DNA from 3 places in the Comamonas fluminis genome. Region 1 is predicted to be linked to each of the others. Evidence: predicted binding sites of a transcription regulator. Region 1 holds the regulator's gene; each other region holds the start of a gene.
What was found. Region 1 encodes sigma-54, which starts transcription at its own class of promoters, with help from an activator protein. Its sites were predicted from a motif close to TGGCANGNAANCTGCTTT; they were not measured.
Positions count from the first base shown of each region.

Region 1 (7,340 bases):
AATCAGGTGCGCAAGGCTAGCCAGCTGCAAAACGAGTACGACGTGGAAGGCGTGCCTGCCATGGGCGTGGCGGGTCGTTACTACACAGACGGCACCAAGGCCGGCAACATGGAAAACGTGCTGCGCGTGGTGAATGCGCTGGTGGCATCCAGCCGCAAAGCCTGATTTCCGTCAGCAGTCTCGCAAGCCCGCCTTTGTGCGGGCTTTTTTGTTGGAGATTTATGCAGGGCTTGCTAAAAGGGAATGACTACAATGAACGCAAGAAACGTGCCTCTCATGAATAAAACACTCCTACCTCTTGCGCTGGCCTGCGCTCTGGCGGCAGCGACTGGCATCGCCCATGCCGAAAAGGCCGACAGTGCCAAGCCCATGAACATCGAGGCGGACGCTCTGCGTCATGATGAGCTCAAGCAGACCAGCGTCTTCACCGGCAATGTGGTGATGACCAAGGGCTCCATCGTGCTGCGTGGTGCGCAGCTGGATGTGCGCCAGGACGCAGAGGGTTACCAGTACGGCGTCATCGTGGCGGAACCCGGCAAGCGTGCCTTCTTCCGCCAAAAGCGCGATACCGTGCCAGGCCAGCCCGAAGAGTTCATTGAAGGCGAAGGCGAGACCATTGAGTACGACGGCAAGGCCGATATCGTCAAGTTCATTCGCCGCGGCGAAATGCGCCGCTATCGCGGTGGGCAGCTCAATGACCAGGTGACGGGCTCCATCATCATCTACAACAACATCACCGACGTTTACACGGTCGATGGTCAGAAGACTAGCGGCGGCCTGCCCAGCTCTTCCGTAGGCCAGGGTGGTCGTGTCCGCGCTGTCATGGCACCCAAGGACGGCACGCCCGGCGCTCAGCCCAAGCCCGCGACACCTGCAACGCAGCTGCGCCAGAGCATGACGCTGGGCGGCGAGAAAGTTGACGAGAAGAAATGATCGAGCCCACTTTCTCTGACGCCAGCGGCAGCCGCACCGGAGAGGCCGGCAGCCGTCTGGAGGCCCGGCATCTGGCCAAGTCCTATGGCAGCCGCAAGGTGGTCAAGGACGTATCCCTGTCCGTGCAAAAAGGCGAAGTGGTCGGTCTGCTCGGCCCCAATGGCGCGGGCAAGACCACATCGTTTTACATGATTGTGGGTCTGGTGCGCAGCGATGGTGGCGAGATCTTCATCGACGGCCACGCTGTGGGCAATATGCCGATTCATCAGCGCTCGCGTCTGGGTCTTTCCTATCTGCCTCAGGAAGCCTCGATCTTTCGCAAACTCAGCGTGGAAGACAATGTGCGCGCCGTGCTGGAGCTGCAAAAAGATGAGCAAGGCAAGACGCTGAGCCGTGAAGAGGTGGAAAAGCGCCTGACGGGCCTGCTGCAGGAACTGCGCGTGGACCATCTGCGTGAATCTCCGGCGCTGGCGCTGTCTGGTGGTGAGCGCCGCCGCGTGGAAATTGCCCGTGCGCTGGCCACGCAGCCGCGTTTCATTCTGCTGGACGAGCCTTTTGCCGGTATCGACCCTATCGCGGTGATCGAAATTCAGCGCATCATCGGCTTCCTCAAGGAGCGCGGCATTGGCGTTCTGATTACCGACCACAACGTGCGCGAAACGCTGGGCATTTGCGATCACGCCTTCATCATCAGCGACGGTCATGTGCTGGCCGAAGGCACACCAGAGCAGATCGTGGAGAACGCCGATGTGCGCCGCGTCTATCTGGGCGAGCATTTCAGGATGTGATGGGTAGTATGGCCCCCACGTTCCCTTACTTCATGTACTCACTTCCCCCGCGCCGGGTGTCCCCCCAATGAAACCAGGGCTGTCGCTACGCGTATCGCAACATCTGTCGCTGACGCCGCAGCTGCAGCAATCGATTCAGCTGCTGCAGCTGTCCACTCTGGAGCTGGCGCAGGAAGTCGAGCAGATGCTGATCGACAACCCTTTTCTTGAGCGCGATGCGGAGGATGCGGGCGCTCCTGATGAAATAGCAGCCAGCCTAAACAACTCAAGCATTTCAGAGATATATCAATCAGAAAAAGAGACTGAGAAAGCGCAGGCAGCTTCAGAATCCATAGCAGAGCCCGCCACCGCAGAAACCCCGGAAAACCTGAACTGGGAAGCCGATGGCATTGATGGCCAGGATGGCGAGTGGGGCGGGGAATCCAGCAGCGAGTGGGATAGCCCATCGCTCAGTGGCAGCGGCTCTGGCAGCAACCGGGACAGTGACGATGAGGTCGATGCCATTGACCTGGCCCGCGAGCATGTGAGCCTGACCGACTTTCTGCATCGCCAGGCGCTGAGCCTGCACCTCGGGGCAGAAGACATGGCTGCGCTGCGTTTTCTGATCGAGTCGCTCAGTGACGACGGCTACCTTGAAGACCCCTTGCAAGAGCTGGCGCAAAGCCTGGCTGGTGATGACTTTGAGGAGCGTGAAGAGCTGGAGCAGCGCTTTTCCATTGCACTCAAACTGTTGCAAAGTCTGGAGCCCGTAGGCGTTGGCGCGCGCGACCTGGCTGAATGCCTGCAGCTGCAACTGCGCGATCTGATCCGCGAGGCCGAGGACGAGGGCACGACACAAGCGCACATGAATCTGCTGCTTCTGGCGCAAAACATCTGCGCCCAGCCCATGGACCTGCTGGCGCGGCGTGATCTGCGCAAGCTCACCAGCCTGTGCGGCGCCCGTGAAGAGGCTTTGCGCGAAGCCATGGCACTGATTGCACGGCTGGAGCCACGGCCAGGGCGCCGGTTTATGGATGTGGAGCGCCAGATCGTGGTGCCTGATGTCATCGTGCGCCCTGTGCGCGCCAGTTCAGGCCGCGTTGATTTTGCCGTGCAGCTCAACCCCGATGTGATGCCCAAGCTGCGTGTGCACGATATCTACGCCAGCGTGCTGCGCCGCCACAAAAACAGCGAAAGCCATGCCGCACTGCAGCAGCGTCTGCAGGAGGCCCGCTGGTTCATCAAGAACATTCAGCAGCGTTTCGACACCATCTTGCGCGTCTCTGAAGCGATTGTGGAGCGGCAGAAAAACTTCTTCGTGCATGGCGAGTTGGCCATGCGCCCGCTGGTGTTGCGCGATATTGCAGACCAGTTGGGCCTGCATGAATCCACCATCAGCCGTGTGACAACCGCCAAGTACATGGCCACGCCGCAAGGCACATTCGAGCTGAAGTACTTCTTTGGCTCAGGCCTGGGCACAGAAACCGGCGGCAGCGCGTCCAGCACGGCAGTGCGTGCGCTGATCAAGCAGTTTGTGGACGCGGAAGACACGAAAAAGCCGTTATCAGACGCCAAACTGGCCGATATGCTCAAGGAGCAAGGCATCGAATGTGCCCGCCGCACCGTCGCCAAATACCGCGAACAGCTCAAGATACCCACGACCACGCTGCGCAAGGCGCTGTAAAAGCTCGCTGCCGCCCACAAAAAAGCCGCTGATGCATTGCACAGCGGCTTTTTTGTGGGCGGGTGACTTCTGTGTTCTTTTCGGCTGATTTGTGGATCGCATGAGTTTTCAATTTATTCAGAAATTTATAAAAACAATACCAAATGGTCATTTTTGATTCGTTGCCTATTAAAAATGACTGATTGGTATAGTTCATGTACAAGAGTTGATGCCGGATTGTTTTGCATGGCTGCTCTTGCCCGGATCTGATGCCGGTTTTCTGTTCTTGATGGTGCATTTATGTCTACAACACAAACAGCCAAGCCCTCTGGTGGCTTACTGCCACGCATTTTTGGCGTGGTTCTCGTGCTGGTGGGCCTGGTTCTGGCGATCGGCGGCATTCGCCTCGCTGCGCTGGGTGGGTCCTGGTACTACCTTATCGCCGGTTTGCTGACGGTTATTTCCGGTGTCTTTCTGGTCAAGCGCAATGCCAAGGGCGGCCTGCTGTACCTGGTGGTCGTGGTCGGCACGGTGATCTGGGCGCTGGCCGAAGTCGGTGCTTTTTTCTGGGGCCTGGTGCCTCGCCTGGCGCCGGTGCTGGTGCTGGGCTTTTTGGCAGCGCTGTGTGTTCGGACGCTTTCTGGTAAGCAAAACAAGCTGGCCATCCCCGCCGCCGCTGTGCAAGCTCTTGTGCTGCTGGCCGGTGCGGTGTCCATCTTCACGCCGCACGATACGGTGCAAAACACCGCCAAGCTGGGCGAGACCCCGGTGCGCGAAGTGGCCACGGTGTCTGATGCCAGCAGTGCCGACAATCAATCGCTGCAATTTGGCCGTGATGCCGACAGTGCCCGCTATGCGCCGCTGGACCAGATCAATGCTGCCAATGTGAACCAGCTGAAAGTGGCATGGACTTTCCATACAGGTTCAAAAACTGGCAAAAACTACGAAGACCAGAACACGCCTATTCAGATTGGCGACAGCCTGTACATCTGCACGCCAGAAAACCGCGTGATGGCGCTGGATGCCGAGACTGGCGAAAAGCGCTGGGAGTGGAATCCTCATGTGAAGGAAGCATCGTTCTGGAATCGCTGCCGTGGTGTGGCGTATTACGAGATGCCCCAGGAGATGAAGTCGGCCGATGGCTTGTGCGACACCCGCATCATCACCACGATGAAGGATGCCCGGCTGTGGGCCTTGGATGCCAAGACCGGCAAGGTGTGCTCCAGCTTCGGCAAAAACGGCTCGACTGATTTGTCCGAAGGCATGGGCCCGTATGAAGAGCATTTCTACATGCCCACTTCGCAGCCCTTTGTGGTGGGCAGCCGCGTCATTGTGGGCGGCTGGGTCTGGGACAGCCAGCGCACCGATGAGCCTTCGGGCGTGGTGCGTGCGTTTGACCTGAAAACGGGTGAGATTGACTGGGCATGGGATCTGGCCAACCCCGGCATCACCAAGCTGCCTCCCGAAGGTGAAACCTACACCAAGGGCACGCCCAACTGGTGGTCGTCTGGCGCCTATGACGCCAAGCTGAACCTGATCTATCTGCCGCTGGGCAACGGAACACCTGACTTCTGGGGTGGCCACCGCAGCAAGGAAACCGATGCGCATTCCAGCTCCATGGTGGCGCTGCATGCCGACACCGGCAAGCTGGCCTGGAAGTTCCAGGGCATCCGCAATGACACGTGGGACTATGACGTTGCCTCGCCTCCCACTCTGGTTGACCTGCCCGATGGCAAGGGCGGCGAAACGCCTGCACTGGTGATGGCGACCAAGACGCACCAGCTGTTCATGCTGGACCGCCGCGATGGCAAGCCCGTGGCCCAGGTGGAAGACCGTCCCGTGTCGCAAGAGATGTTGCCCGGTGACCGCGTTGCTGCGACGCAGCCCTTCTCGGTTGGCATGCCGCAACTGGCCAAGGACAAGCTGGAAGAAACCGATATGTGGGGTGCCACCATGTTCGATCAGCTGTATTGCCGCATCAAGTTCAAGCAACTGCGCAATGACGGCATGTTTACAAAGATGACGGATAAGCCCACGCTGATCTGGCCTGGCTACTACGGTGGCTTCAACTGGGGCGGCATGTCGGTGGACAAGAAGCGCAATCTGCTGATCGTCAACGACATGAAGATGCCGCAAATTGGCTGGCTGATGCCGCAGGACAAGTTCGACGAAGCCAAGGCTATTGCCAAGACCATGGGCAAGGGTGCGGGCGTACCCCAGCAAAAGGGAACGCCGTATGTGGCGATTCGCGGTGCATTCAACTCGCCGCTGGATATCCCCTGCCACGCACCGTCGTGGGGCAATCTGACCGCCATTGACCTGACCACCCGGAAGATTGCCTGGCAAGTGCCCATGGGCACGGTGGAAGACAGTGTGCTCAAGGGCGTGCGTGCTTCGCTGCCTGTGCCACTGGGTATGCCATCGCTGTCCGGTCCCATCACCACGGCGGGTGACCTGGTCTTTCACGTCGGCACGCAGGATTACTACATCCGTGCCTATGACGTGAAGACTGGCAAAGAGGTCTGGAAAGACCGCCTGCCCGTGGGGGCCCAGGCCACGCCCATGACCTATCTTTCGCCCAAATCGGGCCGCCAGTTTGTGGTGACCGTGGCTGGGGGCGCCCGCATGACGGATGACCGTGGCGACTACATCATTGCCTACGCATTGCCCCAGAAGTGAGGCCCTCTCTGGCCTCTGTCCAAGAGCTGAAAGCTGAGAACTGAAAATTAACCCCGCCGTGCGCAAAGCCGGCGGGGTTTTTTGATGGCTGGCTACCTGGCGGGGCTGGGGGCGTAGCGGCCAAAAATGGCATCGATCTGCACCTGTGAAAGCTCGGCAGGCTGGCAGCCAGCTTTGACGACGCCTTGCATGGAGTCGTTGGCCAGATAGACCCAGAATGGTGATCCGGTCAGCATGGCTGCAGTGCTTGGCAAGATGCCTTGCAGCTCGCCTTCATCCAGGGCGCGCTGATACAACTGCTCTACCAGTGCGTGCCAGGGTGAAAAAATCCTCTCCAGATAGAACTGGCCCAGCATGGGAAAACGCTTGGCTTCGCCCAGCACCAGACGAGCCAAGTCGGCTCGCACCGACTGGTGAAAACGCACCATCGGCGGTGTGACCAGCCGGGAAATATAGGCATGCATGCTCTCGCCGTCATGGCGCGGCAGGCTCAAGGCAGACAAGGCGGATTCGCTGAATGTCACCTCAAGGGCCCCCAGCAGAAGCTCTTCCTTGGATGCAAAGTGCAGGTATAGCGTGCCCTTGGCCAAGTTGGCCCGCTTGGCAATTTTGTCCATCGTGGCGCGGGTGATGCCCACGTCCATGAATTCGGCAATCGCGGCGGTCACGATTTCGCTGCGGGTCAACTCGGTCTTCTGCGGGCTGGGGCCGCGCGTGCGGCGCCGCGTGACAGGGGCAGAATCGGGTGAGGAGCGAGTCATAACGGAAAGCAAAGATACGCCGAGAAAGGCAGAAGTCTGATCTTAGTGACTTTGGCGCTGGCTTGCTTCTGGCCCTGCAGTCGTTGCGCACCGAGTGCTGGCGCCACAAAAAAAGCCGCTGATGCATGGCACAGCGGCTTTTTGTGATTCTGGCAAGTGCTTATTTCGTGGGGAGCAGCCACCAGATAAAGAGTGCCAGCACGGCAATCATCAGACCGAATTTGAGGAGCTTGTAAAAGGCCGGATTCCAGTCGCGGAACTTGCGGCGGTACTTGCCCATGTAGAACGAGACCTTGAACAGCTTGCTGATCATGCCGCGTGGGTCGCCCTCATTGTTAGGCGAGCTGGCAGCAGCCACCACGTTCTTGCCCAGCCAGTGGTTGAGCCACTGGGCAAAGCCATTGGTCATGGGGCGCTCCACATCGCAAAACAGCACGATGCGGTTGCCTTCGCTGCGGTTCTCGGCCCAGTGCATATAGGTCTCGTCAAAGATCACGCCTTCGCCTTCGCGCCAGCTGTACGGCGTGCCGTCCACTT
Region 1 covers NZ_CP066783.1:4,561,324-4,568,663, reverse strand. Annotated here, with positions in the region: gene JDW18_RS21215 (thiol:disulfide interchange protein DsbA/DsbL) at 1-165, shown strand, start outside; gene lptA (lipopolysaccharide transport periplasmic protein LptA) at 277-933, shown strand; gene lptB (LPS export ABC transporter ATP-binding protein) at 930-1,721, shown strand; gene JDW18_RS21200 (RNA polymerase factor sigma-54) at 1,789-3,384, shown strand; gene JDW18_RS21195 (membrane-bound PQQ-dependent dehydrogenase, glucose/quinate/shikimate family) at 3,664-6,042, shown strand; gene JDW18_RS21190 (TetR/AcrR family transcriptional regulator) at 6,135-6,803, opposite strand; gene JDW18_RS21185 (aspartyl/asparaginyl beta-hydroxylase domain-containing protein) at 6,964-7,340, opposite strand, start outside.

Region 2 (7,340 bases), 2.2 Mb from region 1:
TTTTCTATTCAAGCGTGCAAGGTATCAACCCAGCCAATTTATCCCAGCCACTTTCGCGCATTGCGCCACACGCGCATCCAGGGGCTGAACTCCGACTTATCTCCATTGGTCCAGCTCATCTGCACATTGCGGAACACGCGCTCGGGGTGGGGCATCATGGCGGTGAAGCGGCCGTCAGCCGTGGTCACAGCGGTGAGGCCGCCGGTGGAGCCGTTGGGGTTGAACGGGTACTGCTCGGTGGGCTGGCCGTGGTTGTCCACGTAGCGCATGGCTTTGAGCACCGCACCTTCGTTGCCGCGGAACTTGAAGTTGGCATAGCCCTCACCGTGCGCCACGGCAATCGGCAGGCGCGAGCCGGCCATGCCTTGCAGGAACAGGCTGGGCGATTCCAGAACCTCGACCATGCTCAAACGCGCTTCAAAGCGGTTGCTCTGGTTTTGCGTAAAGCGCGGCCAGTCTTGCGCACCGGGGATGATGTCGGCCAGCTCGGCAAACATCTGGCAGCCGTTGCACACGCCCAGACCGAAGGTGTCGGTGCGGCCAAAGAAGGCCTGGAACTCGGCAGACAGACGATCGTTGAAGGTGATGGAGCGTGCCCAGCCAATGCCTGCACCCAGGGTGTCGCCATAGCTGAAGCCACCGCAAGCCACCACGCCGGCAAAGTCCTTGAGCTGCGCACGGCCTGTCTGCAGATCGGTCATGTGCACGTCCACCGCGTCAAAGCCGGCTTCGGTGAAGGCGTAGGCCATTTCAACGTGGGAGTTCACGCCCTGCTCGCGCAAAACAGCCACACGGGGTTTAGCCGCCACGTTGATGAAGGGCGCCGCCACGTTGTCCTTGGGGTCGAACGTCAGGTGCACATGCATGCCGGGGTCGTTCGGCACACCGGCGGCCGCGTGTTCGCTGTCGGCACAAGTGGGGTTGTCGCGCTGCTGGGTGATCTTCCAGCTCACGGCATCCCACACCTGGTGCAGATCGCTCAAAGTGGCGCCAAACACCTTGTTGGCATCGCGCCAGACTTGCAGCTCGCCCTTGCCGGCATCGACGGGCGACGAGGCGGGACGGGTCTTGCCCACGATGGTGGAGCACTGGATCAGGCCATGCTTGCGCAGCACGTCCATCACTTCGGTGCGGTCCGCCGTGCGAATCTGCAGCACGGCACCCAGCTCTTCGTTGAACAGCGCGCGCAGCGTCTGCTCTTCGCGGCGGCCAGACACTTGCTTGCCCCAGTTCTTGCCTTCGCCGCTGTCCATGCGGCTGTCGCTGATGCCATCGCCTTCGGTGATCAGCATGTCCACATTCAGGGCCACGCCCACATGGCCGGCAAAGGCCATCTCGGCCACGGTGGCCAGCAGGCCGCCATCGCCCTTGTCGTGGTAGGCCAGAATCTTGCCCGCAGCGCGCAGCTCGTTGACGGCGTCAACCATGGCGATCAGGTCCTTGGCGTCGTCCAGATCCGGCGTTTCGTTGCCTGACTGGTTCAGCACCTGGCCGATGATGGAGCCGCCCATGCGGTTCTTGCCACGGCCCAGGTCGATCAGCACCAGGGTGCTGTCGTCTTCGGTGGCGTCCAGCTGCGGGGTCAGCGTGCTGCGCACATCGTCGATGGATGCAAAGCCGGTGATGATCAGGCTGACGGGCGATGTCACCTTCTTGGTCACGCCACCTTCATTCCACTGCGTGCGCATGGACAAGCTGTCCTTGCCCACGGGGATGGAGATATTCAGCGCCGGGCACAGCTCCATGCCCACGGCCTTGACGGTGGCGTACAGCGCCGCGTCTTCACCGGGCTCACCACAAGCGGCCATCCAGTTGGCCGACATCTTGATCTTGGAGAGCTCAATCGGCGCGGCCAGCATATTAGTGATGGCTTCGGCCACGGCCATGCGGCCCGATGCGGGCGCGTTGATGGCCGCCAGCGGCGTGCGCTCGCCCATGGCCATGGCTTCGCCCTTGAAGCCCTGGTAGTCGGCCAGCGTCACGGCCACGTCGGCCACAGGCACCTGCCAGGGGCCAACCATCTGGTCGCGGTGGGTCAAACCACCCACGGCGCGGTCGCCGATGGTGATCAGGAAGCGCTTGGATGCCACGGTGGGGTGGGCTAACACCTCAATCACCGCTTTTTCCAGCGGCAGATCATTCAGATCCATCGCGGGCAGCTCGCGGGTGACCGTGGTCACGTCCTTGACCATCTTGGGCGGCTTGCCCAGCAGCACGTCCATGGGCATGTCAACCGGGAACTTCTGGTCACCAGCGGCCACAGCCGTGTCTTCCAGCACCAGTTGACGCTCTTCGGTGGCCGTGCCGATCACGGCAAATGGGCAGCGCTCGCGCTCGCAGAAGGCGGTGAACTGCGCCAGCGATTCGGGCGCAATCGCCATGACATAGCGCTCTTGCGATTCGTTGGACCAGATTTCCTTGGGGGCCAGGCCAGACTCCTCCAGGTTCACAGCACGCAGGTCAAAGCGCGCACCACGGCCTGCGTCATTGGTCAACTCAGGGAAGGCATTGGACAGACCGCCGGCGCCCACGTCGTGGATGGCCAGGATGGGGTTCTTGTCGCCCTGCTGCCAGCAGTGGTTGATGACCTCTTGCGCACGGCGCTCAATCTCGGGGTTGCCACGTTGCACCGAGTCAAAGTCCAGCTCGGCCGCATTGGTGCCACTGGCCATGGAGCTGGCCGCGCCGCCGCCCATGCCGATGCGCATGCCGGGGCCGCCCAGCTGAATCAGCAAGGTGCCTGCGGGGAACAGAATTTTCTTGGTCTGGTCCGCATCGATCACGCCCAGGCCACCAGCGATCATGATGGGCTTGTGGTAGCCACGGGTCACGTCACCGACTTGCTGCTCGTACTCGCGGAAGTAGCCCGTCAAGCTGGGGCGGCCAAACTCGTTGTTGAAGGCCGCGCCACCCAGCGGGCCTTCGATCATGATTTGCAGCGGGCTGGCAATGTGCTCGGGCTTGCCCACTTCGCTGCCCCACAGCTTGGAGACCGTGAAACCCGTCAGACCCGCCTTGGGCTTGGAGCCACGGCCGGTCGCGCCTTCGTCGCGGATTTCGCCGCCGTTGCCGGTGGATGCGCCGGGGAATGGCGAGATGGCTGTGGGGTGGTTGTGCGTTTCCACCTTCATCAGCACATGGTTGGTGGCGCTTTGCTTTTGATAGCTGGGTGCGCTTGCTGCGTCTGCGCTACCGGTGAATTTGGCTGTAAAGCGCTCGACCTCATGGCCTTCCATGATGGAGGCGTTGTCGGCATAGGCCACGATGGTGTGCTGGGGCGAGACGGCTTCGGTGTTGCGGATCATGCCGAACAGCGACTTGTCTTGCGCCACACCGTCGATGGTGAAGTTGGCGTTGAAAATCTTGTGGCGGCAGTGCTCGGAGTTCGCCTGGGCGAACATCATCAGCTCTACGTCCGTGGGGTTGCGCTTCAAGCCATGGAAAGCATTGACCAGATAATCGATCTCGTCATCGGCCAGGGCCAGGCCCCATTGCTTGTTGGCTTTTTCCAGCGCAGCGCGGCCACCGGCCAGCACATCGACAAACTCCATGGGCTGGGCTTGCAGGGCCGAGAACAGCTGCTGTGCCTCATCGCGCGTGGCAAAGACCGATTCGGTCATGCGGTCGTGCAGCAAGGCGGCGATCTGGGCAGTTTGCTCAGCGCTCAGCTCGGGCTTGCCACCCAGCAAGCCCGACTTCAGATCGACGCGGTACTCGGTGATGCGCTCCACGCGGAACACATTGAGACCGCAATTGCGGGCGATGTCCGTCGCCTTGGACGCCCAGGGCGAGATCGTGCCCATGCGGGGGGTGACGATGAAGGGCAGGCCATCAGCGTTGCCTTCAAAGGGGTCGCCATAAGTCAAGAGCGCCGACAGGCGCTCTTGCAATGCGGGCACAGGAGTCCCTTCAGTGGCCACCAGATGCACAAAGCGTGCAGACACGCCGGCGATCTTGGGGTGGATGGCGACCAAGTCGGTCAGAAGCTGTTGGGCGCGGAACGAGCTCAGGGCGTTTCCACCCTCAAACTGTGTCAGATGCAATGTCACGAGGCGGCCTGTTTATGTGAAGGCTGGTGAAAAGCGCCATGGCCCGGCTCTTTTGCAAGAACCCGGCCAAGGCGCTGAATCGGTGAGCCTCGGATTTTACCGTGCCTAGCGCTAACGCTTGGACTTCACATCCACAAGCCCTGCAAGTTCAAAGCCGCAATGGGATAATTGAGCCCATGAGCATCACACTGAAGACCCCCGAAGACATTGAGCGCATGCGCATTGCTGGCCGCTTTGCTTCGGATGTGCTGGACTACATCACCCCCCATATCAAGCCGGGCATCACCACCCAGCAGATCGACGATCTGTGCGCCCAGCGCATGGCCGAGCAAGGCACCAAGACCGCCTGCCTGGGCTATCAGCCACCGGGCATGACGCCCTACCCGGCCTATGTCTGCACCTCGGTCAACCATGTGGTGTGCCACGGCATTCCCAATGACAAGCCGCTCAAGAAGGGCGATATCGTCAATGTGGACGTGACCGTCATCACTGAAGACGGCTGGTTTGGCGACAACAGCCGCATGTTCATCATTGGTGAAGGCACTGTGGCGGGCAAGCGCCTGTCCAAGCTCACCTTTGAAGCTATGTGGAAGGGCATCGCACAGGTCAAGCCCGGCGCTACGCTGGGCGATATCGGCCACGCCATCCAGACCTATGCCGAGAGCCACAACCTGTCGGTGGTGCGCGAATACTGCGGTCACGGCATTGGCAAGGTGTTTCACGACGAGCCCCAGGTGCTGCACTATGGCAAACCCGGCGAAGGCGTGGTGCTGGAAGAAGGCATGGTCTTCACCATCGAGCCCATGCTCAACCTGGGCAAGCGTGACATCAAGGCCATGCCCGATGGCTGGACCGTCATCACCAAGGACCACAGCCTGACCGCCCAGTGGGAGCTGATGCTGGCCGTCACCAAGACCGGCTATGACGTGCTGACATGGTCTGAAGGTTCGCCCACACCGCCCGACTTCATCCAGGCCATTCGTACCTGATACCCCGCTGAGGTCATCACCACCTATGCCGCAACGGTCTTGCACCGGATGCGGCATATTTTTTGCTTGATGCGCTTATCCAGCAAGCGCGGGACGCTCACCTTTTTTGACAACACAATCCTTCGGCCTATGGGCTTGAGGTAAGGTCTGGCCCTGCACTTGCCCTGTTGAACCTCGACTTCTTGCTGCGCATGACTACCTCTGCCCCCACCCCTGCCGCTATTGATACCGAAGCTCTGCACCGCTTGCGTGACGACTATCGCGAAGCCAAAAGCAAGCAGATCGCGCTGTTGAAAAACCCGGCGCTGGGCAGACGCAGTATTCGCGGCGTGCTGCACCACTTCAGTGAACTGGCCGACTCGCTGCTGCGCACCCTGTGGCAACGGGCACAAATGCCTGAAAGCACCGCCCTGCTGGCCGTGGGGGGCTACGGGCGTGGTCAGCTCTTTCCGCATTCCGATATTGATGTGCTGGTGCTACTGCCCCAAACTGGTGCGCAACCCGATGAAAGCACGGCCCGCAGCGTGGAGCAATTCATCAGCAGCTGCTGGGATGCGGGTCTGGAAATTGGCTCCAGCGTTCGCAGCATTGCCGAATGCCTGCAGGAAGCCGCGCAGGACCTGACGGTTCAGACCTCCATGCTGGAGTCACGCCTTATTACAGGCAGCCAGCCCTTGTTTGCTGATTTTGAAACCCAGTTTCGCACCCAGTTGGACCCCAAGGCATTTGTAGAAGGCAAAGTGCTGGAGCTGCGCCAGCGCCACGCAAAGTACGACTTCACGCCCTATGCGCTGGAGCCGAACTGCAAGGAGTCCCCCGGCGGCCTGCGTGATCTGCACACCATGCTGTGGCTTTCAAAGGCAGCAGGCTTTGGCAACAGCTGGCGTGAACTGCGGGCCAATGGCCTCATCACGGACCTGGAGGAGCAGCAGCTGGAATCCAACGAAGCCTTGCTAAGCCTGATTCGTGCGCGCCTGCATGCCGTTGCTGGCCGCCACGAAGACCGGCTGGTGTTTGACCTGCAGACCGCCGTGGCCGAGGCATTTGGCTACCGCTCCACCACCCCCGAAGGCCGCAAGCTGGCCATGCGTGCGGGCGAAACGCTGATGCGCCACTATTACTGGGCAGCCAAGGCCGTCACCCAGCTTTGCCAGATTGTGCGCATGAGCATTGAGGAGCGCCTGAACCCCAGCTCCTACACCTTGATTCCGCTGACCGAGCGCTTCTTCGAGAAAGCCGGCACCATTGAGGTGGCCAGCGACGACCTGTACGAAAAAGACCCGCACGCGATTCTGGAAACCTTCCTCATGTACGAGCGCCATGAGGGACTGACGGGGCTTTCCACCCGCACGCTGCGTGCCATCTACGCCAGTCGCGACCTGATGGACAGTGCTTTTCGGCGCGACCCGGTCAACCGCGAGACGTTTCTGAAAATTCTCAAGCAGCCACGCGGCATCACCCACGCCATGCGGCTGATGAACCAGACCTCGGTGCTGGGCCGCTATCTCTGGCCATTTCGCCGCATCGTGGGGCAAATGCAGCATGACCTGTTCCACGTTTACACGGTCGATCAGCACATTCTGATGGTGCTGCGTAATGTACGGCGCTTTTTCATGGCCGAGCATGCGCATGAATACCCGTTCTGCTCTCAGCTGGCGGGCGGCTGGGACAAGCCCTGGCTGCTCTACCTTGCCGCCCTCTTCCACGATATTGGCAAAGGCCGCGGGGGTGACCACTCCATCATTGGCGCAGTCGAAGTCAAACGCTTTTGCCGTGCCCACCAGATCGACAAGGCCGATGCAGATCTGGTCGAGTTCCTGGTGCGCGAGCACCTGACCATGAGCCAGGTGGCGCAAAAGCAGGATTTGTCTGATCCTGATGTGATCCGCGCTTTTGCGCAGCGTGTGGGCAATGAACGCTATCTGACGGCTCTTTACCTGCTCACGGTGGCAGATATTCGCGGCACCAGCCCCAAGGTCTGGAGCGCCTGGAAAGGCAAGCTGCTGGAAGACACCTACCGCCTGACGCTGCGCGTGCTGGGCGGCCGCGCCCCTGATGCCGCCGCCGAAATTGAGGCTCGCAAGCGCGAGGCCCTGATTCAGCTGGCCCTGTCAGCCCAGCCTTTTGAATCGCACAAAAAGCTGTGGGATACGCTGGATGTGAGCTACTTCATGCGCCATGAGGCTGCCGACATTGCCTGGCACACCCGCCACATCTCGCGCCATGTGGGCGCAGGCAAGCCCGTGGTGCGTGCCCGTCGCTCACTGGCAGGCGAAGGCCTGCAGGTACTGGTCTATGCCCC
Region 2 covers NZ_CP066783.1:1,890,115-1,897,454, reverse strand. Annotated here, with positions in the region: gene purL (phosphoribosylformylglycinamidine synthase) at 39-4,049, opposite strand; gene map (type I methionyl aminopeptidase) at 4,226-5,038, shown strand; gene JDW18_RS09080 ([protein-PII] uridylyltransferase) at 5,230-7,340, shown strand, end outside.
Region 2: a site for sigma-54 is predicted at 5,090-5,107, ahead of JDW18_RS09080 ([protein-PII] uridylyltransferase). Genes of this name have one in related genera too.

Region 3 (7,340 bases), 260 kb from region 1:
GTCACCCAGTAAGTGCGCCAGGCATGCAGGGCAATCGTGCCTGCAAACTCATAGAGCTGGTGGCCTATGGCTCTGGGGCTGGGGAAGATGAATTCCGAAACGTCGAACGCCGAACAGATGACCTGCCAGAGCACGATCGTCAGCAGCAGCAATAACCAGGGCGCCCAGCGCTCTGCAGTTTTTTGATGTTTCATGGTGCGCCTTATTGAGGGATTGCAGCAGCATCAGCGCCGCTTTTACGCAGTGCACCGATATGGCCACGCAGTTCATAGACGATGTCTGAGAACTCTGGCGTGTAAGTCACTTCCAGATCACGCGGGCGCGGCAGGTCGATGTCGCGGCGCACGACAAAGCGCCCCGGGCTTTTGCTCATCACATAAACGGTATCGGCCAGAAAAACGCTCTCGCGCAGGTCGTGCGTGACCAGAATCACATTGAATTTCTGCTCGGCCTGCAGGTCACGCAGAATGCACCACAGCTCCTCACGGGTGAAGGCATCCAGCGCGCCGAAGGGCTCGTCCAGCAGCAGCATTTGCGGCTCGTGAATCAGGGCGCGGCAGATGCTGGCGCGCTGCTGCATGCCGCCAGACAGCTGCCAGGGAAATTTGCGTTCGTACCCCGCCAGCCCCACCTTGCCCAGCAGTTCAATGGCACGCGCCTCGTATTCCTTGCGCTTTTGCTTGAACTGCGAGCGGTGCGGCTCCACGATCTCCAGCGGCAGCAGCACATTGTCCAGCGTGGTGCGCCAGGGCAGCAGCGACGATGACTGAAACGCCATGCCCGAGATCTTGAGCGGCCCCGTCACGCGCTCACCATCCACCGTGATGCGGCCCATGGACGGCATCTTCAGCCCCGTGGTGAGCTTCATGAAGGTGGACTTGCCGCAGCCCGACGGGCCGACGATGGCGATGAACTCGCCACGCTGCACCGTCAGGTCAATCGCCTCCACCGCAAAGTGGTTGGCTTGCAGCAGCTCTTCGTTGTACGCCAGCCAGACGTCTTTGAATTCGACAAAGGGTCGGGCGGATTCTGTATCTGATGATTTCATAAAAGCAGGCTGCAGCGCCTGTTAATCAAGCGCTTTCAGCTATCAATCAATGAGCATTTACTTCTTGGGAAGCACATCAAGTTCGGCGGCCGGTGGCAGGAATTTGCCGCTCCAGACTCCCTCAGGATTCACGCGCGTCTTGGTTGCATAGACATCGGAGACCTGAGAGGCCATCAGCGCCATGCGTGTGGGGCTGACCTGACCAAAGCCTTCGGCACGCGCATCGGCGGTGTTGATGACCGTGTCGATCGCCAGCTGCAGGCGGCGCGTTTCCAGAGCGGTGTTGACGATGCCATCGCGCTCCTTCACATGGGCAATGGCGGCACCGGGGTTGGCCATAACTTCTTTGGCCCCCTTGGTGAAGGCCTTGAGGAAGGCGCGCACGGCATCGGGGTTCTCGCGCACCAGCTTGGCGCTGGCAATGATGGCGTTGCCATATAGCTTGACGCCGTTGTCGGCAAACGGCATGACTGCCACATCCGCCGCCTTCACGCCACGGGCCTCCAGGTTCAGCAGCGAGGTGAAGGTGAAGCCCGTGATGGCATCGACATCGCCACGCACCAGCATGGTCTCGCGCAGCGGCGGGTCCATGGTGGTCCATTGCACATCGCCCACCTTGTTGGCCTTGGCAAACAGCGGAAAACCGCGACGGCCCGCATCAAACACGGGCGCACCCAGCTTTTTCCCCGTCAGATCGGCAGGCTTGGCAATGCCGCTTTTCTTGAGCGACATGACTGAAGCTGGCGTGTTGTTGTAGACCATCATCACGGCCACGGGCTTGTCTTTGACATCGGGGTTGTTGGCGTGGAACTCCATGAGCGCCGCCAGATCGGCAAAGCCCATGTCGTAAGAGCCAGAAGCAACGCGCTGAATCGCGCCGCCGGAGCCACTGCCAGCGTCCACGCTCACATTCAGACCGGCGGCCTGAAAGTAGCCTTTAGCAACGGGCTGCAGAAACAGCGCTGCGGGCCCTTCAAAGCGCCAGTCCAGCTGGAATTTGATGGGCGTTGCGGCAAAAGCAGCGGTGGCGCTGGCAAAGCTGCCCAGAGCCAGAATGGATTGCAGAAACAGACGCTTGGTTTGCATGGTGAACTCCCTCTCTTTAGTCAATGAATGGCGCTTGGATTCGTGTGGAGGCTCAGGTCTTCCAGGCCCCCTGGTGTGAGCTGCTGGCTTCCTCAATCAGGGCCGGGCCTATGCATTCGATGGCGTGCGAAGCGGCCTGAAACACGTCGCGGCAGGACAATTCGGCATCCTTCTGATCCAGCCGCTCGCCACGAAACACGCGCAGCCGTTCGGCATCAATGCCATAGACCACGCGGCCAATGGCTGACCAGAAAATGGCGCCCGCACACATCACGCAGGGCTCGGCAGATGAATACAGCGTGGCGCGGGCCAGCTCATCGCGTGAATGCAGGGGGCTGGCCAGGCGAATGGCAGACAGTTCGGCATGGGCCGTGCAGTCACCGCTTTCGCCATTGGCGTTGCTGGCAGCGGCCAGCACGCGCCCATCAGCTGCCACAATCAGCGCGCCAAACGGACGGTTGCCGCGTTCGCGGGCCGTATCGGCCAGTGCAATGGCTTCACGCAGATGGCGGCCATCGGTGTCATTGAGGGTCTGGGCTTGAGGCAGAGACATCGTCTTCTCCCCTCAGGCCTTGAGCATGCGGGCCGCTCTGGCGGGCAGCATGCTGCTGTTGAAAAGGGCATCGGCAGATGGCGTGGTCTTGAGTGCAAAGGTCTGCACCACGCTGTCCACCTGCTGCTCCATCAAGCGCTTGCTGAAGTCGCCAAGCCCGTGGCTTTTCGTATCCGCCGCCGCGACGTACTGCGCAGTGATGGACCAGCGCTCCAGCTCCAGCTTCTCATCCAGAATCGACTCGCGCTGGCGCACGGCGGCAATGCCTGCAGCGGGGTTGGCCAAGCATTCCACAATGGCGCGGTTGGTGGCGCGCAGGAAGGCGGCCACGACTTGCGGCTTCTCGGCAATCAGATTGCTGGACGCCAGGATGGCATTGCCATACAGATGAACGCCCGCATCGCTGTAGCGCAGGATGGAAAGCTCCTCGGGCTTGATGCGCGCAAACAGCGACACGGCCGAGTCATGGAAATAAGTGGCCGCATCCACATCGCCACGCACCATGACGTTGTCGCGGGCCGAGAACTCCGTGGTGGACCAGGCAAACAGATCGGCCGGCAGGCTCTTGCGCCGCGCCACCATGGGCCAGGCACGGCGTGTGGACTCCACGGCGGCGGCGGCCACTTTTTTGCCCTTGAGGCTGGCGAAGTCCGAGGTGATGCCTCTGTCCTTGCGCCCGATGATGACAAACGGCGCCCGGTTGTAGTACTGATAGACGGCCTGCACACGCGGTGTACCGGCGTTTTGCGCATTGAACTCGATCAGCGAACTGATATCGCCCAGACCCATCTGGTAGGCACCGCTGGCGATGCGCGTGATCGAAGCCACCGAGCCAGAGCCCACGTCCAGACTGACATCCAGCCCTTCATCACGGTAGTAGCCGTTTTGCTGCGCCAGAAAGAAAGGTGCCGTCTGACCATTGACACGGAAATCCAGCGTGAATTTCAGCGGAGTCAGCGACTTGCCCTGGGCATGTACCCAGGGCGCAGCGCAAAGAGGCAGGGCAGCAAGGAAATGGCGACGTTGCATGGTGGAACTCTCAGGTCTCTGGCGGCAAAAACACCAGCAGCAGCGCCGCTGGCAGGACATGAGCAATTTCCGGGCGCTGCACAGATGCAGGCTGAACGCTTCTACTCGTAAAGCTATCTAGCAATTGGCGTGCCTGCTTTTTGTTACGCCTTGTCGGGCATCCGCAAGGTGCATGCGCCACGCAGCCGTGCATGGATTCATGCACACCCATGCACCAGATTGAAGCCGCGCACCAAAACCAAGATCGCCACGCCCATGGCAGATGGCTGGCACGCTGTTTGCTGCACTAGTGGCAAGAGTAGAAGCGTTCAGCACGGTGCAGTGGTCGGTTCCGGCCATTAGCTTCGCGGGTCATTGCTCTTGAAGTGGGTGCGGCCGTCGTCGCACCTGATATCCCCGCTTCAGATGCCAGCACCTGCTCACCAGTAGCGCGGGTGTCTGAAGTCATCGCAAGAGAAACTCTTATGCAGACCACGACCAGCCACTCTTACAGCCTTGGCGAACTGGACAAGGAAGCCCGCATGGGCGGACAAGGCGCAGAAACCTCGACGCGCGAAGTTCGCGTCATAGACATCAGCGACTTCGAGCAGCGCAAGCAGGAGATTGCCGACCAGATCTGGAACGCGTCGGTAGAGATCGGCTTCTTCCAGGTTTGTGGCCATGGCATTGCGCAGGCCGATATCGACGCCGCATTCAGCAGGGCTGAGCAGCTGTTTGCACTAGCGCCAGAAACCAAGGCGCAATGGCCTCTGTCGCGCAACGCCGGCTGGGAGCACAAGGCGCAGATTCGCCCCTCCACCCGCACCCCGGACCAGAAAGAGTCTTATCAAGTCACGCGCCCGCGCATGGAAGGTCTGTGGCCCAGCGAGCAGGAGCTGCCCGGCTTTCAGCAAGCAACGCTGGCCTTTGAACACCAGTGCTGGCAAGTGGGCATGCAGCTGCTTTCCTGCTTTACCTACAAGCTGGGCTTTGATGAGGAGTTCTTCACCCGCGCCCACGACCCCGCCGTGCCCAGCTACCAGAGCACGCTGCGCATGCTGCACTACTTTGCGGTGGACCCCGCACTCAAAGATGAGCTGGGCCTGTGGCGCGCAGGCGCGCATACGGACTTTGACTGCCTGACGCTGCTGTTTCAGCGCGCCGGTCAGGGCGGGCTGCAAGTGCTGCCCGGCAAAGAGGCTGATGCCCAACAATGGACACCGGTGGAACCCGTGGATGGCGTCATCACCTGCAATATCGGCGACATGCTGACACGCTGGAGTGACGACCAGCTACCCAGCAACTTTCACCGCGTACGCAACCCTCAGCCCCACGAATACCAGGGCGCACGCTACAGCCTGGCCTTTTTCTGCCAGGCCAATGAAGATGCGGTGATTGAAGGCCCCGCCCAAAAATATCCGCCCATCACCGGGGCGGAATATTTGCGTCAGCGTATTTCTGCCAACTTCTCGAACAGGTATTGATCCCCCCTGAGCGGCTGCGCTTGCTTGCTGTCTCTGGTTGGGAGGCTGGCCCGCCATCTTTAAAACAACAAGGCCCCGGAACACGGGGCCTTGTTGTTGTTCAAGGGCAGCGCAGATCAGCGCAGCGATGCGATGAGGTCGATGTATTGCTGCTTGGCTTCATCGGCTGTGGTGCCTTCCAGCTTGGTCCAGGCATCCCATTTGGCGCGTGCGACCATGTCGGTGAAACTGGGCTTCTTGCCTTCGTTGTCGCCTTCTGTGGCCTGTTTGTACAGGGCATAGATCTTGAGCAGCGTGGCGTTGTCAGGGCGCTCGCTGATCGAGGTGGAATTCTTGACGGATTCTTCAAACGTGGCGTTCAGATCGGACATGGCAGGTCTCCTGTGCTTATAGAAATCCAGACCAGTGTAGCGAAAAATCAAAGAAATTAGAACGACCGTTCTTTTTTTATCTGCGCGCAACAAAAAAGGCTGCCTCGCAGGAAGTAGCCTTTTCACGATCCGCAGGCCATCAGGCCCGCGTGGGTTCAGCCAGCCAGCGCTGGGCCAGCTTGACCCAGAAGGTCGCCCCCAGCGGAATCAGTGCGTCGTTGAAGTCGTAGCTCGGGTTGTGCAAAGTGCAGGGGCCGCCGCCATGGCCCATGGCGCGGTGGTCGCCGTCGCCGTTGGCGATAAAGCAGTAAGCCCCGGGCTTTTCCATCAGCATGAAGGCAAAGTCTTCTGCGCCCATGGATGGCTCCTGCGGCACCACGCCCGCATCGCCCAGAATGTCGCGCATCACGCTTTGCGCGAACGCAGCTTCCGGGGCAGTGTTGATGGTGGGCGGGTAGTTGCGCACAAACTCGAATTCGCACTGCGTGCCATGGGCGGCGCAAAGGCTTTCGCTGATCTGCTTCATGCGTTGCTCGATCAGGTCCAGCACCTCCAGCGTGAAGGTGCGCACCGTGCCTTGCAGCTCTACGCTGTCGGGCACCACATTGGTGGCTTCACCGGCGTGCACCATGGTCACGGACACCACGCCCGCCTCGATGGGCTTGACGTTGCGGCTGACGATGGTCTGAAACGCCATGATGAGCTGGGCCGCCACAGGAACGGGGTCCACCACCATATGCGGCATGGCCGCGTGGCCGCCCTTGCCGCGCACCACGATCTTGAATTCGTTGCTGGATGCCATGGCCGGGCCTGCGCCCACGGCCATGGTGCCGGCCTTCATGCCGGGCCAGTTGTGCATGCCAAACACGGCCTGCATGGGGAACTGGGTGAACAGTCCGTCCTTGACCATCTCACGCGCGCCGCCGCCGCCTTCTTCGGCGGGCTGGAAGATGGCATAGACCGTGCCTTCAAAGCTGTCGCGGTGTGCAGCCAGATATTGCGCGGCAGCCAGCAGCATGGCGGTGTGGCCATCGTGGCCGCAGGCGTGCATCTTGCCTGCATGGCGGCTGGCATGTTCAAAGGTGTTGAACTCCTGCATCGGCAGGGCATCCATATCGGCGCGCAGACCGATGGCGCGGCCACTCTTGCCGCCATCGCGGCCATGGATGATGCCCACCACACCGGTCGCACCCAGACCGCGGTGGGTGGCGATGCCCCATTGTTCCAGCTTGTCGGCCACCAGATCCGAGGTGCGAATTTCCTCGAAACACAGCTCAGGGTGGGCGTGGATATCGCGGCGCAGCGCGGCAATGTCAGGGGCGCTTGCTTGAAGTTCGGGCAGCAGGGCCATGCGCTCTCTCCTTGGGGTCATCGGTGGCAAAGATGCCATGATGACCCAAGTCTCAAAGCGCTGCGCCCTGCGGGCTGCAAAGCCTCAAACTCTAACCTTGCCGTCGCCCGTCAGCATGGAAAGCTCCACAAAACGGGGCTTGCCCGCCTGCGGCCGGAAGGCGATGGGGAAGCCAGCCACTTGCTGGCCGTTCAGGCTGTCCAGTGCGGCAATCAGGCTTTCGCGCTGCAGCTTGCCACCTGCGGCTGCGGCCTTCAGCGCTTCACCCACCACGCGGGCGGCCAGGTAGCCTTCCATGCTGGAGTAGTTGGGCTGCAGCGATGCACCGCCCTTTTGCAGCGCCGCCTGAAACTCTCGCGCCAGCGGGTGTGATGTCTTGTAAGGCGACGGCACAACCTGCGTCACCACCACGCCTTCGGCTTCCTTGCCCAGCTCCTGC
Region 3 covers NZ_CP066783.1:4,296,416-4,303,755, forward strand. Annotated here, with positions in the region: gene JDW18_RS19830 (ABC transporter permease) at 1-194, opposite strand, end outside; gene JDW18_RS19835 (ABC transporter ATP-binding protein) at 203-1,048, opposite strand; gene JDW18_RS19840 (ABC transporter substrate-binding protein) at 1,106-2,134, opposite strand; gene JDW18_RS19845 (nucleoside deaminase) at 2,187-2,687, opposite strand; gene JDW18_RS19850 (ABC transporter substrate-binding protein) at 2,700-3,716, opposite strand; gene JDW18_RS19855 (isopenicillin N synthase family dioxygenase) at 4,181-5,179, shown strand; gene JDW18_RS19860 (acyl-CoA-binding protein) at 5,296-5,550, opposite strand; gene JDW18_RS19865 (M20 aminoacylase family protein) at 5,690-6,901, opposite strand; gene JDW18_RS19870 (ABC transporter substrate-binding protein) at 6,986-7,340, opposite strand, start outside.
Region 3: a site for sigma-54 is predicted at 3,984-4,001, ahead of JDW18_RS19855 (isopenicillin N synthase family dioxygenase). Genes of this name have one in related genera too.